Regions from separate parts of the Ferrovibrio terrae genome, predicted to be linked through region 3. Evidence: predicted binding sites of a transcription regulator. Region 3 holds the regulator's gene; each other region holds the start of a gene.
What was found. The regulator PhoB, encoded in region 3, activates phosphate uptake and scavenging genes when phosphate is short. The targets are predictions, from matches to a motif close to TNTCATAAAACTGTCA.
Positions count from the first base shown of each region.

Region 1: a site for PhoB is predicted at 1,499-1,514, ahead of phnF (phosphonate metabolism transcriptional regulator PhnF). Genes of this name have one in related genera too.
Region 2: a site for PhoB is predicted at 1,835-1,850, ahead of FNB15_RS06980 (CYTH and CHAD domain-containing protein). Genes of this name have one in related genera too.
Region 4: a site for PhoB is predicted at 1,913-1,928, ahead of ugpB (sn-glycerol-3-phosphate ABC transporter substrate-binding protein UgpB). Genes of this name have one in related genera too.

Region 1 is NZ_CP041636.1:1,954,332-1,957,848, forward strand. It holds gene FNB15_RS09535 (histidine phosphatase family protein) at 154-717, shown strand; gene phnF (phosphonate metabolism transcriptional regulator PhnF) at 719-1,471, opposite strand; gene phnG (phosphonate C-P lyase system protein PhnG) at 1,604-2,077, shown strand; gene phnH (phosphonate C-P lyase system protein PhnH) at 2,080-2,685, shown strand; gene FNB15_RS09555 (carbon-phosphorus lyase complex subunit) at 2,687-3,517, shown strand, end outside.
Region 2 is NZ_CP041636.1:1,427,140-1,430,656, reverse strand. It holds gene FNB15_RS06985 (phosphodiesterase) at 1-317, shown strand, start outside; gene FNB15_RS06980 (CYTH and CHAD domain-containing protein) at 314-1,774, opposite strand; gene FNB15_RS06975 (carbon-nitrogen hydrolase family protein) at 2,151-3,517, shown strand, end outside.
Region 3 is NZ_CP041636.1:2,685,959-2,689,475, reverse strand. It holds gene FNB15_RS13125 (ArsR/SmtB family transcription factor) at 1-740, opposite strand, end outside; gene FNB15_RS13120 (MlaC/ttg2D family ABC transporter substrate-binding protein) at 902-1,525, shown strand; gene phoB (phosphate regulon transcriptional regulator PhoB) at 1,612-2,331, opposite strand; gene phoU (phosphate signaling complex protein PhoU) at 2,328-3,047, opposite strand; gene pstB (phosphate ABC transporter ATP-binding protein PstB) at 3,068-3,517, opposite strand, start outside.
Region 4 is NZ_CP041636.1:174,383-177,899, forward strand. It holds gene FNB15_RS00830 (multidrug effflux MFS transporter) at 1-1,157, opposite strand, end outside; gene FNB15_RS00835 (M48 family metallopeptidase) at 1,164-1,790, opposite strand; gene ugpB (sn-glycerol-3-phosphate ABC transporter substrate-binding protein UgpB) at 2,021-3,370, shown strand; gene ugpA (sn-glycerol-3-phosphate ABC transporter permease UgpA) at 3,447-3,517, shown strand, end outside.

The sequences.
Region 1 (3,517 bases), 730 kb from region 3:
CTGGCACAACTGCAGCGCTTGCCCCAAGCCCTACCCAGACCGGCGGGGATCGTCAATCCGGATTGTGTGCAATTTTACCCACCAAGGTTCCGTCAGCGGCCCTCGCCGGAACGCAGCGGCACGCTATATCCGACATGCGACAGGGAGGCCGGCATGATGTTTCGAACGGTGTGGTTTGCAGTCATCCTGTGCTGCGGTGCTGTCGGCGCGGAGGTGGCCCGCGCCAGCCCGCGGCTGTGGGAGGCTTTACGCAGCGGCGAGGCCGTGGCGCTGGTCCGCCATGCCGAAGCGCCGGGCACCGGCGACCCGGCCGGCTTCCGGCTCGATGACTGTGCGACCCAGCGCAATCTTTCGCCCGATGGCCGCGCCCAGGCGGCCCGATTGGGAGAGGCCTTCCGGCGGCAGGGGATCGCGGCGGCCGAAATTCGCAGCAGCGCCTGGTGCCGCTGTCGCGACACGGCAAGCGGCCTCGCGCTGGGCCCGGTGCAGGTGGCAGCGCCGCTCAACTCCTTCTTTGGGGCGTCGGGCGCCGCCGCCGACAGCACCACCGCGTTGCGCCAACTGATCGCCGCGCTGCCAGCGGCCAAGCCGGCCGTGCTGGTGACACATCAGGTCAATATCACGGCGCTGACCGGCATCTTTCCGCGCAGTGGCGAAGTCATCGTGGTGCGGCGCGACGGCCTGGCGACTCTCGGCCGCCTCGATGCGGGCGGCTGAATTATTCCAGGTGCTCGATGCTGAGTGTGACGTGATCCGCCGCGAAGCGCGCGCGGACATACTCCACCGGACGTCCGCGTTCATCGACATTCACGGTTTCGCTGATCAGCACCGGCCGCGTGCGCGGCAGATCCAGCAAGCGCGCGTCATTGGCGGCGATCAGTCTGGCCGCGATCTTCGTGGTGCGGCGGTGATAGTCGGCAACGCCGGCCAGTTTCAGCGCGCCGGTGATGGAGTTGGCGCGGCGGAACAGCTCGGGCATGTCGGGGAAGCGATCGGCACTGAAGAAATGGCTGCTCATGCTGACGGCGCGATCATCGGCGTGGTTGCGCGTCTCGATCTGCCACAGCGGCGCGCCGGTCGGGATGCCGAGCGCACGCGCGATATCGGCGGGGGCGGGGACCTGATCGGCCGAAATCAGTTCACGCAGCGGCTTCTTCTGCCGGGTCAGCAGGTTTTCGGTGAAACGCGTGCGTGCGCCGATGCGGTAATCCAGTGAACCTTCCGCGACGAACATGCCGCGGCCTTGCTCGATGCTGACCAGGCCGGTTTCGGCCAGGCGGTTCATGGCCTGGCGCACGGTATGGCGATTGACGCCGAAGCGGTCGGCCAGCTGTTTTTCGGTCGGCAGCTGGATGCCCGGCTTGTAGTCGCCGCGACGGATCGCCTGCTCCATGGCGAAGGCGATCTGTCGCCAGACCGCCGTGCCGACGCCGCGTTCGATATGTCCCGCGACCGCTGCTCGTTCAGACATCGCTGCACTCCGCCTTCAAAGATTGGCCGTCATAAAAACTTCGCCAAGTCGTGGCTTGCTGAAGCCAGCCCGGCGGGGTATTGAATATATAGATGTCTAGACAAATTTAGACCATTGCGCAAGAGGTCGAGTATGACAGCTCAAGCCACCCAGACGGACCCGGAGATCGGCGCGCGCCAGCGCCGCCTGCGCATCCTGGCCCGCACCGACCGCGCCACGCTGGAAGCCGCATTGGCCGCACTGCCGGCGCCGCCGGCCTGGCGCCGGCTGAAGCAGCCCGAGACGGGCCTCGCCATGGTGCGGGGGCGCGCCGGCGGGGTGGGGCAGCGGTTCAATCTCGGTGAGATGACGGTGTCGCGTTGCGTGGTGACGCTGGAGAGCGACGGCAAGATGGGCGTGGGCTACGTGCAGGGCCGCGATCGCCGCCGGGCCGAACTGGTCGCCGTCTTCGATGCGCTGAGTCAGGACGCGGACGGCGCCGAGAAGATCGAACAGCTGCTGATCGCGCCGGTCGAACAGAAACTGGCAACAGAGCGTGCGACCCGCGCGGCGAAAGTGGCCGCCACCAAGGTCGATTTCTTCACCCTGGTGCGCGGGGAGGACTGAGCATGACTGAAATCCTTGAGACACCCGCGACCGGCTTCGATGATCCGGTGCAGCAGAGCCAGCAGGCCTTCCGCGCCCTGCTCGATGCCATGGCGCGGCCCGGCCGCGTGGTGACTGTGGAAACCGAAACTGGCCATCCCGACGGTTTGTCGCCGGCGCTGGCCGCCGCCTTGCTGACGCTGGCCGATCTCGACACGCCGGTCTGGCTCGGCCCGGGTTTCGATACAGATGCCGTACGCACCTGGCTGCGTTTCCACAGCGGCGCGCCGCTGGCGGCGAAACCCGATCAGGCCGCGTTTGCAGTGCTTGATGCCGCGCAGATGCCCGCGCTCGAGACTTTCTCCTTCGGCACCGATGAATCGCCCGAACGCGGCGCGACGCTCCTCGTGCAGGTACAGAGCCTCGGCGGCCCATCTTTGATGACCTGGCGCGGGCCGGGCATCAAGGACAGCATCAGTATGTCCTTCTGCGGCCTGGATCAGAGCCTGTGGCGGCAACGCGCGGCGCTCTCTATCGAATTCCCGCGCGGTGTCGATCTTTATCTGGGCTGCGGCCGTGATCTGGTCGCCCTGCCGCGCAGCACAGCGATCAGCTTCGAGGGAGCCTGACATGTATGTGGCAGTGAAAGGCGGCGAGACCGCCATCGGCAATGCCCATCAGCTGCTGGCGGAAGATCGCCGCGGCAATCCGGACGTGCCCGAACTGAGCGTGGCACAAATTCGCGAACAGATGAGCGGCGGCGTCGACCGCGTGATGACCGAAGGCTCGGTCTACGATCCCGATCTGGCCGCACTGGCGCTGAAGCAGTCGCGCGGTGACCAGGTCGAGGCGATCTTCCTGCTGCGCGCCTATCGCACCACCTTGCCGCGCCTGGCGGTGTCGCTGCCGATCGATACCGGCAAGATGAAAGTATCGCGCCGCATTTCCTCCTGCTTCAAGGATATGCCGGGCGGCCAGCTGCTGGGGCCCACCTTCGACTACACGCATCGCCTGATCGATTTCGCGCTGGAAGCCGGGTCTGCTCCGCAGGCGGAAGGCAAGGGCGAGCTCGCCGATCACCTGCCGCAGGTGGTCGATCTGCTGAATGCCGAAGGCCTGATCGAACGCGAACTGCCCGATGCCGAGGATGCCGCGGTGGGCGACCTGACGCGCGAGCCGCTGACTTTCCCGGCCGGGCGCGACATCCGGCTGCAGAATCTGGCGCGCGCCGACGAGGGCTACCTGCTGGCGCTGGGCTACTCCACCCAGCGCGGTTATGCCCGCTCGCATCCCTTCGTCGGTGAAATCCGCACCGGCGAAGTGGCCGTGGAAATCGATATTCCGGAACTCGGCTTCGCGGTCGATGTTGGCGACATCACCGTCACCGAATGCCAGATGGTCAACCAGTTCGTGGGCTCGAAATCCGAGCCGCCGAAATTCACCCGCGGCTACGGCCTCGCC
Region 2 (3,517 bases), 1.3 Mb from region 3:
AGATCGGCCTGAAGGGCGCGACCGAGTTCGAGCGTATTGTCGCGCAGCACCCGCAGATCAGGCTGATCCTGTGCGGACATCTGCATCGCGTGATCCGCGCCGATGTCGGCGGCCGCACTGCGCTGACCTGCCCGAGCCCGGCGCATCAGGTGGCGCTGGATATCGATCCGGATGCGCCGAGCCGCTTCACCATGGAACCGCCGGGCTACATGCTGCACTGGTGGAACGATGGCAGGCTGATCACGCATACGGTGGCGATCGGCGACCACGACGGGCCGCATCCCTTCCACGGGCCGGATGGCAAGCTGATCGACTAGCTGGACCGGCGGTCTTTCCAGAACGGCCGCAGCGCCGCGAAACTGTCCCAGGCCTCGCCAAGCTGCGCGAGCTGTACCTGTTGCCGGCCGGAGAACCAGGCCGCGATTGCGGCAGCGGCCGGGTCCTGGTCCGGCGATGGCAGCAGGTCGCGCACCAGGCGCGTACCCACATCGGCATCGTTGAGCATGCCGAGACAATCCTGCAGATGCGCCAGTGCAGCGATAAAGCGCCGCGAGCCTTTGCGATGTTTGAACAGTGGCCGGAAGAATTCAGCGGCATAGCGCAGCTTCTTGGCGCGGATGCGCAGGTCGTGCAGTTCCGGCACATCGAGTTCGGCATGGCGGCTGCCGAGCGCCTTCACCTTCCGGCGCCGCCGGTGCAGGATATCGCTGGCGAAATCCGCCGCCGGCGCAGAGGCCAGCGCGGTGTCGGACAGCACGGCCGCATCGCCGGCCTCGACCGCGGACAGGAAGCGGTTGAGGCCGAGCCGCATCGCCGCGAGCCGCGGCGCATTCAGGGCGGCGTCGAGCGCCTCCTGCGCCGAGACGCGGCGGTCTTCCAGGATGGTGGCGAGATGCTGCAGGCGTTTCGGCGCGTCGGGCAGGCTGCGCAGCGGCGTCAGCGTTTCGGTGAGGAAGACATCGAGATCGCGCTTGCGCCCCAGCGGCGCGCCGAGCCAGCGCAGATCGTCCAGCAGCGGATTGAGGGCGCTGTCATCCAGCATCGCCGAAAATACGCCGATGGCCGAGCGCAGGCGGCGCAGTGCGACGCGCATCTGATGCACGCCTTCCGCATTGCGGTCGCGCAGCACCGGCAGCAGGTTGGCATCGAACTGCGCCAGACAGTGTCGACCGATAGCCGCCAGCACAACGGCGGCACTGGCATCATCGGGCGGATCGAAATCGAGGCCGGCGGCGCGCAGCGACTGCGGCTCGACCAGATCAAGCGCGGCTGCAGCCTGGATCAGCGGCGCGGCACCGGTCCAGCGCAGCGGCAACTCGCGCACCAGATCGCCTGCCATCGCATCGACAGCGGCACCGGCTTCGGCAGGCGCCTGCAGGGTCAGCGCCTCATAAACCGCACTGCGTTTGCCGCTTTTGAGCTGCACCTTGTAGCCCTGCAGCATGATCGCATGGCCATCCTGGCGCAGGCTGTAGATGTGACCGCTCTGCGTGCCTTCGGCCAGCTTTTCCAGATCGCCGACCTCGTCCAGCGCCGGTGCCGGCGCGAGCGGCAGGCCGCTGACCGGAAGCGTGACAATGCGCTTGCCTTCGGTGTCATCGAGCGCGAGGCAGAGCCAGCCGGCGGCCGCAAAGCGGCGATCCGTCGTATCGAGCAGGGCCAGAGTGGATTTCAGGATGCGACCGCGCTTCGCGCTGAGCAGGTCATGCCGACGCAAAGCCGACAGCCCGCCCGGGGCAAGGCCGAAACGCAGCAGCGCGGGCGGTTCGTTCATGGCGGCGGACTCTATCGGAGCCATTGGAAAATAGTCAAACAATACAGCCGTTTACGATTGTTACAGTTCTGCGAAACGGCCGGGAGCGTTACCTGGGCGCCGACAAACCCGCCGGCCGCCCCATTTCTGCCGCTTTCATCGGCTCAAATCGCTTCATTGCAGGCTGCCAAGGCAGTCTGAACAGGGCCGTCCGGCACCCCCTGCCATCCCCCCGGCATCGTCCGGGCGGCCCTTTTTCTTTTCTCCTCACAGCAGCATTCCATCACACAGCCGCCGGTTTTTGCGGTCATTCTGCGCGTTCATTTCGGCACCTTAAGCCGCGTTGCGCCGTTGTTAGGGGAGATTTTCCGATCAGTCCCCGCAGCGAGATTTCATCATGACCACGCCGAAAAAAACCCCCGCCAAGCCGGGCTCCGCCGTGGGCGCCAGCCGCGCCCTGCAGCAGCGTGCCCCGCGCCGTGCCAAATCCGGGACCGTCGAAACCGTACCTACCGGCGCAGCCAAACCCAGGCTGCTGCTGCGCAATGCCACGCCGCAGGACATCCCCGGCATCCATGCCCTGACCACGAAAGTCTATGCCGGGCACAGCACGGACGGTGCCTATACAGTGGCGCAGTTGCGCGGCCACCAGCATCATTTCCCGCAGGGGCAGTTTGTTGCCATCTACGACAACACCATCGTCGGCTACTGCGCGACCTTCCGCATCACCGAGAAGCTGGCGCTGAAGCCGCATGACTGGGAAGGCATCACCGGACGCGGCTACGCGGCACGGCATGACAGCCAGGGCGACTGGCTCTACGGCATGGAAGTCTGCGTCGATCCCGATTATCGCGGCCTGCGCCTGGGCCAGCGGCTGTACAACGCGCGCAAGCAGCTCTGCGAACGGCTGCATCTGAAAGGCATTGTCTTCGGCGGCCGCATGCCGGGCCTGAGCCGACGCTGGTCGCAGCTGCGTTCGGCGGAGAAGTATCTGGACCGCGTGCGCGCCGGCAACCTGCGCGATCCGGTGATCAACTTCCAGCTCCGCAATGCCTTCGAGCCGATCGGCGTGCTGCGCGGCTATCTCGACACCGACCATGAATCGCGCGGCCATGCCACGCATATGGTGTGGCGCAATCCCGCCTATGGTGCCGAGGGCGATGTGCATATCTCCGCACCGCTGCCGCGCGCACGCACCGCCCGCGTCGCCGCCGTGCAATACCAGCAGCGGCCCGTGCGGTCGTTTGAGGAATTCGCCAAGCAGGTCGAGTATTTCGTCGACGTGGTCGCCGACTACAAGGCCGACTTCGCGCTGTTCCCCGAACTCTTCACCCTGCAGCTGCTGTCGATCGAGAATCGCAATGTGCCGGCAGCGGAAGCCATCGCGGCACTGACGCGCTACACCGACCGGATCAAGACACTGCTGAGCGAACTGGCAGTCAGCTACAACATCAATATCATCGGCGGCTCGCATCCGACGCGCGATCCGGTCGACGGCCATGTCTACAACATCTGCTATGTCTGCCTGCGCAACGGCGCGGTGCATGAACAGCGCAAGATCCACCCGACGCCGAACGAACGCTACTGGTGGAACATCACCGGCGGCAACAGCTCGAATGTGATCGAGACCGATTTCGGCCCGATCGGCGTGATGATCTGCTACGACGCCGAATTCCCCGAACTGGCGCGACATCTCGTCGACCAGGGCGCGCAGATCCTGTTCGTGCCCTTCTGCACTGACGAGCGCCAGAGCTATCAGCGCGT
Region 3 (3,517 bases):
GCGGCTTCCTGGATCGCCTTCTGCGGTTCGTCGGCGAAATGCAGCACCTGATGGATCACCGCCGCATCGATGCTGTTGCTGTCGAGCGGCAGGGCATACATGTCGGCCTGACGAACCTGGCAATGCTTGATGCCAGCACGTTCCAGGTTGCTGCGTGCAATGCTCAGCATGTCACGGCTGCTATCGACGCCGAGGCCGCGCTTCACTTTCGGGCTGAGGATTTCCAGCAGCCTGCCGGTGCCGGTGCCGATGTCGAGCAGATCGCCGATCGGCTGACCGCCATCCAGCATCTTCAGCACGGCGGCCTCAACCTGGGCTTCATCAATATGCAGCGAGCGGATCGCCGACCACTGGGCGGCATTGTCGCGGAAATACCGTTCGGCGGCCTCGGTGCGGGCGCGCTTCACGGCGATCAGCCGCTCGGCATCGCGCGCCAGAATGGGGTCCTCGGCCGGCAGCAACGTGGCCAGCGCACGGGCCAGCGGCGCACCGGCCAGCCGATCGCCCACGCGATAGAAAGCCCAGGTGCCTTCCGGCACACGCTCCAGCAGCCCCGCCTCGCAGAGCAGTTTCAGATGTCGCGAGACGCGCGGCTGACTTTGGCCCAGAATCTGGGTGAGCTCTGACACCGTGAGCTGGCTGTCGGCGCAGAGCGCCAGCAGGCGCAGCCGCGTCGGCTCGGCGGCAGCCCGCAAAGCGGCCATCAGGACGTCCAGGGTAAAGCTCGGCTCGATGTTCATGGACTATATATAAACATATCTTTATGTATTTGTGTAGAACTAAATCGCGTCATAAAAAGAATCATGGCCTTCATAATGCAGCCGGGCTATGAATTCGCCTCGCTAAAGCCTTATTCGGAATGCAAAAGACTATTAATCTCCACAGCTTAGCTGGTTGCCACATGCCCCTTCCCCTGACCGTTTCACGCCGCCTACTGCTTACGGCCCTGGCCGGACTTGCGCTTGTCGCTGCCGGCCCCGTCCGTGCGGCCCAGGCCGCGGCGCCCGACCAGTTCATCCGCGAGGTCGGCACCGACACGCTGAAGGCGCTGGGCGACCGCTCATTGACCCAGGAAAAACGCGAAGGACTGGTCCGCACCCTGCTGACCAACCACCTCGACCTCGATGCGGTCGGCCGCTTCTGCCTTGGCCGCTACAGCCGCGGCATCACGCCCGAACAGAAGAAGGAATACGACGCGCTGTTCGAGGACTACCTCACCAAGGTCTATGCCCAGTTGCTGTCGCAGTATAACGGCGAAACGCTGGAAGTCCGCGACGGCGCCAAGGCAGCCGGCAGCGAGAGCATCGTTGAATCGCAGATCAATCGCCAGAGCGGCCCGCCGATCCGTGTCGAATGGAAGACGCATGAGAAGGACGGCAAGCCGCGGGTCACCGACGTGATCGTGGAAGGCGTGTCGATGGCCTTCACACAGCGTCAGCAGTTCGAATCGGTGATCCAGAACAATGGCGGTAAGATCGATGCCCTGTTCGCCGCCATGAAGAAGCAGATCGCCGGCCGCCGCTAAGCCACGGCTTCTCCAAAAACGAAAAAGCCAGCCGTGGTGAACGGCTGGCTTTTTTTATTGGTCAGCGTTGAGCTCAAGCGCTCGACTCAGGCACTCATTGCCGGCGTGGCGGTCAGTTCCAGCGCATAGCCGGCCGAACGCACGGTGCGGATGACGTCCGTCTCGCCGTTGCCGTTCAGAGCCTTGCGCAGCCGGCGGATATGCACGTCGACTGTGCGCTGCTCGACATAGATATCGCGCCCCCAGACCGCATCCAGCAATTGATCGCGCGACAGCACGCGCCCAGGATGCTCCAGGAAATAACGCAGCAGACGGAACTCGGTGGGGCCGAGATGAATATCGCGACTGTTACGCGTCACCTTGTGGGTGGCGACATCCATCACCAGCCCGCCATAGGTCAGCACCTCTTCCGCCAGAGCCGGACGGATGCGGCGCAACACGGCGCGAATGCGCGCCAGCAGTTCGCTGGGCGAAAACGGCTTGGCGATATAGTCGTCGGCACCAGCATCCAGGCCGCGCACGCGGTCGGCTTCCTCGCCGCGCGCCGTCAGCATGATGATCGGCACATTACGGGCATTGGGATCGCGACGCAGCTGGCGACAGACTTCCAGCCCCGACAGGCGCGGCAGCATCCAGTCGAGCAGGATCAGGTCCGGCATATGCTCGGCCACCTTCAGCAGGGCCTGCTCGCCGTCCATCGCTTCGTCGACGGTGTAGTTTTCCTTTTCCAGATTGTAGCGCAGCAGCGCCAGTAGCGCTGCCTCGTCCTCGATGACAAGGACGCGCGGCTTGATTGCGATATTCATCGCTGGCCTCCCGGCACATTGACCACCGCGTAGGCGGTATCATCCCCCTTCGGGCGATCTTCCTTGGGCATCTCACCCAGAACCGTGTAGTGGATCAGCTCGGCGATGTTGGTGGCATGATCGCCGATACGCTCGATGTTCTTGGCGATGAACAGCAGATGCGTGCAGGGCGTGATGGAGCGCGGATCTTCCATCATGTAGGTCAGCAATTCGCGAAACAGGCTGGTATAGAGGTCATCAACCTCTTCGTCTCGGGCCCAGACCGCGTCAGCCTTGGCGGCGTCGTCGGTGATATAGGCGTCCAGCGTGTCCTTGATCAGGGCCTGCACCAGGGCAGCCATGCGCGGGATGGCATGTACCGGCCGCACCAGCGGCGCCTGGTTCAGCGCAACCGCGCGCTTGCCGACATTCTTGGCATAATCGCCGATACGCTCAATCTCCGAGGAGATACGCAGCGCCGCGACAATTACGCGCAGATCGGCGGCCATCGGCTGCCGGCGGGCCAGCATCTCAATGGCAAAATCGTCGACCTGGTTGCGCAAGGCATCGATCTTGGCGTCGCCCTGCACAACCTCTTCGGCCAGTTTGCTGTCACGCTTGACGATGGCATCGACCGCGGCAGCCAGCTGCGATTCCGCCAGTCCGCCCATCTGCACGATCAGGGTGGAAAGCTTCTTCAGCTCGTCGTCGTAACGCTGAACGATATGTTGCGGCATTTTCTAAATCCTCACTCTGCTCAGCCGAAGCGACCGGTGATGTAACCCTGGGTCCGCTCATCCTTGGGATTGGTGAAAATCACCCTGGTGTCGTCGGTTTCGACCAGGTTGCCCAGATGGAAGAAAGCGGTCTTCTGCGAGACGCGCGCGGCCTGCTGCATCGAATGCGTCACGATGACAATGGTGTACTGCTCGCGCAGTTCGTCCATCAGTTCTTCGATATGCGCAGTGGCGATCGGGTCGAGCGCCGAGCAGGGCTCGTCCATCAGGATCACTTCCGGTGCCACGGCAATGGCGCGGGCAATGCAGAGGCGCTGCTGCTGGCCACCGGACAGGCCAGTGCCGGATTCCTGCAGTCGGTTGCCAACTTCCTTCCACAGACCGGCCTGCTTCAGCGATGTCTCGACGATATGGTCGAGATGCTCGTTGTTTTCAGCCAGGCCATGGATGCGTGGACCGTAGGCGACATT
Region 4 (3,517 bases), 1.8 Mb from region 3:
ACCGCCAGGCTGAGCGGCAGCGCCGTATCGTTCAGCGCATGGCCCACGATGATCCCGGCAAAGGCGCCTACACTCATCTGCACAAAGCCCATCAGCGACGCCGCCGCCCCCGCCATCTGCGGAAACGGCTGCAGCGCACCGGCCTGGCCCTGCGGCATGGTGAGGCCGAGCCCCAGGGTGAACAGCATCATCGGGCCGATCAGGCTGAACCAGTGCCACGTCAGCGCCGCCATCCAGGCCCAGCCCTGCAGCGCCAGCATGAGCAGGCCGCCGGCCGCGCAGGACGCCGCGCCGAGGCCAAGCATGGCATTGACGCCGAAACGGATGGTAAAGCGCGTGCCGATGAAGCCGCCGATCAGGTAGCCGATCACGATCAGCAGGAAGCACAAACCGAATTCGGTCGGCCCGACGCCGAAGACGCGATCGAGCGTGAACGACGAGGCCGAGATGAAGCTGAACATGCCGCCATAGGAAAAGGCGATGCAAAGCACGTAGCCGCGGAACCGTGCATGTCGCGCCAGGATGCCGAAGTTGCGCAGCATCGGGCCGGGCCGCATCGCCTGCGGATTGATATGCCGGTTGCTTTCGGCCAGGAAGAACAGCACGCAGACGCCAAGTGCTGCCCCGGTCAGCGCCATGGCGATGAAGTTTGCCTGCCAGCCGAACCAGTCATGCAGATAGCCACCCAGGATCGGCGCCACTGCCGGGGTCAGACCCAGCGTCATCGCCATCATGGAGAGTGCGCGGGCCGCAGCAGCCCCTTCATAGAGATCGCGTGCGATGGCACGCCCCAGCACCACACCGGCGCAGGCGCCGAGTGCCTGGACGAAGCGCCACAGGATCAGCCATTCGACACTGCCGGCAAAAGCGCAGGCGATCGAGGCCAGCGTATAGAGCGCCACCCCGGCCAGCAGCACCCGCCGGCGGCCGAAACGATCCGACAGCGGGCCATAGACCAGCTGCATCACGGCGAAGCCGGCCAGAAACGCGCTCAGCGTGAGCTGTACGGTCGCCATGTCGCTGCCATACAGCCCGACCAGGACCGGCAGCGACGGCAGATACATGTCGGTACTGAGCGGCCCGAGCGCGGTGGCGCAGCCGAGCAGGATCACCAGCGCAGTCGAGTCGCGCGCCAGCGGTCGCCGCGGGTTTGTCATGTCCGGTCAGCCGTGCAGATGCAGGGCGGCGCCATGGCGCCGCAGCCATGCGCGCGCGGAGCGCAGATCCTGTTCGCTGCCCAGCAGGCGCGCGCAGAGCGACCAGAAAGCCACGCTGTGGTCCATATGCTTGAGATGCGCCACTTCATGCGCCACCAGGTAGCGCCCGATCGCCGGCGGTGCCAGCAGCAGCCGCCAGGAAAAGGACAGGTTGCCATGCGCCGAGCAGCTGCCCCAGCGGCTCTGGGTGTCGCGCACGGTGACGCGCCGCACCTGCACGCCGATGCTGGCGGCCATGTCGTGGGCGGTCGCCCCGAATTCCTCGCGTGCCCGGCGCTTGAGCCAGTCGCGCAGGCGGCGCGGCAGATGCTCGCTGCGACCGGTGACATGGATTTCGTCCTGCTCCAGCCAGACCCCGCCGCGACCGGAGGGCCGGTGGCGGATGATGTGCGGCGCACCATAAAGCGGAAGGACCGCGCCATCACGCCAAGGCTGGCTTTCCGGTCTTTCTTCCTGCCGGGCCATGATCCAGTCGACCTGCTCGGTGACGAATTGCTGGCCGGATTTGAGGCTGGCCCGAGTCGGCAGCACCAGGATGACCGCACCATCCCTGGGCATTACACGCAGCAGCATACGCCGCGCCCGGGAATCACGCTTCACTAGAAACGGAAAGCTCTGTGCGCCGACCGTCAGGCTGTCAGAACCAATTTCTACAGCCGAACTGGCAGAATAAGGCTTGGTCAATACCCGCCCCTTGTCATATAACCGTAACAAATCTTACGTGCGAACGTCATCGTAGGAACCATAAAAACGTCGGCCACCCCCGACTCAGGGCGGATTTCTTTAGCACCGGAGACTGAACAATGAAATCGACAGGGAAACTCGCGCGTACTGCGCTCGCGCTGCTGGCCGGATCGGCCATAGCGATCAGCGCCTCGGGCGCGTGGGCGCAGGCAAAGGACAATCGCATCGAGCTGCAATGGTGGCATGCGATGACCGGCGCGCTGAATGAGCGGGTCAACGAGATCGCCGAAGGCTTCAACAAGGGCCAGGACAAGTACAAGATCGTTGCCGTCAACAAGGGCAGCTATCCTGAAACCCTGACCGCCGCCATGGCCGCTTTCCGCGCCGGCAAGGGCCCGCATATCGTGCAGGTCTTCGAAGTCGGTACTGGCACGATGATGGCCTCGCGCGCCGCGATCAAGCCGGTGCACGAACTGATGTCGCAGAACGGCTACAAGTTCGATCCGGGTTCCTACATCAGCGCGGTGACGGGCTATTACAGCACTTCGGACGGCAAGATGCTGTCCTATCCGTTCAATTCGTCGACGCCGGTGATGTATTACAACAAGGACGCCTTCGAGAAGGCCGGCCTTGACCCGAACAAGCCGCCGAAGACCTGGCAGGAATTCGACCCGATCCTGAAGAAGCTGAAGGCTTCGGGCAGCACCTGCCCGTTCCAGAGCAACTGGCAGACCTGGGTGCAGCTGGAGAATTTCTCGGCGCTGCATAACGTGCCCTTCGCCAGCAAGTCGAACGGCTTCGATGGCTTCGACACCGAGCTGCAGTTCAATACCCCGCTGCATGTGCGCCACATCACCCAGCTGCAGACCTGGATGAAGGAAGGCCTGATGGTGTATGGCGGCCGCAAGAACGAGGCGAACGCCAAGTTCGTGTCGGGCGAATGCGCCATCCACATGGAAAGCTCGGCCGGTTATGCCACCTTCGCCCGCGGCGCCAAGTTCAAGTGGGGCATCTCGATGCTGCCGTACTACAGCGACGTGGCCGGCGCACCGCAGAACTCGATCATCGGCGGCGCTTCGCTGTGGGTGCTCGGCAAGCACAAGCCTGAGGAATACAAGGGCGTGGCCCAGTTCTTCGATTACCTGACCTCGACCGAGAACCAGGTCTGGTGGCACAAGGTGACCGGCTACCTGCCGATCACCCCGATGTCGTATGAAGCCACCAAGCAGCAGGGCTTCTACGCCGCCAATCCGGGCACCGACACCTCGGTACAGCAGATGATGCTGAAGACCCCGACCAACAACTCCAAGGGCCTGCGCCTGGGCAACTTCGTGCAGATCCGCGACGTGATGGACGAAGAACTCGAAGCCGTCTGGTCGGGCAAGAAGTCGCCCAAGGAAGCTCTCGACACTGCCGTGGAGCGTGGCAATCGCCTGCTCCGCCAGTTCGAGCGCGACGCCAAGCGTTAATAGTGAGCTGATTCGACCCTCTTAACGGAAGCCCGCGCCTTGACTTTACAGGGCGCGGGCTTTTCTTTGGCGCACCATGGAAAAACGAGTCGTCTTTCATAATCGCTATCTGCCGTATCTGCTGGTCGCTCCGCAGATCGCGATTAC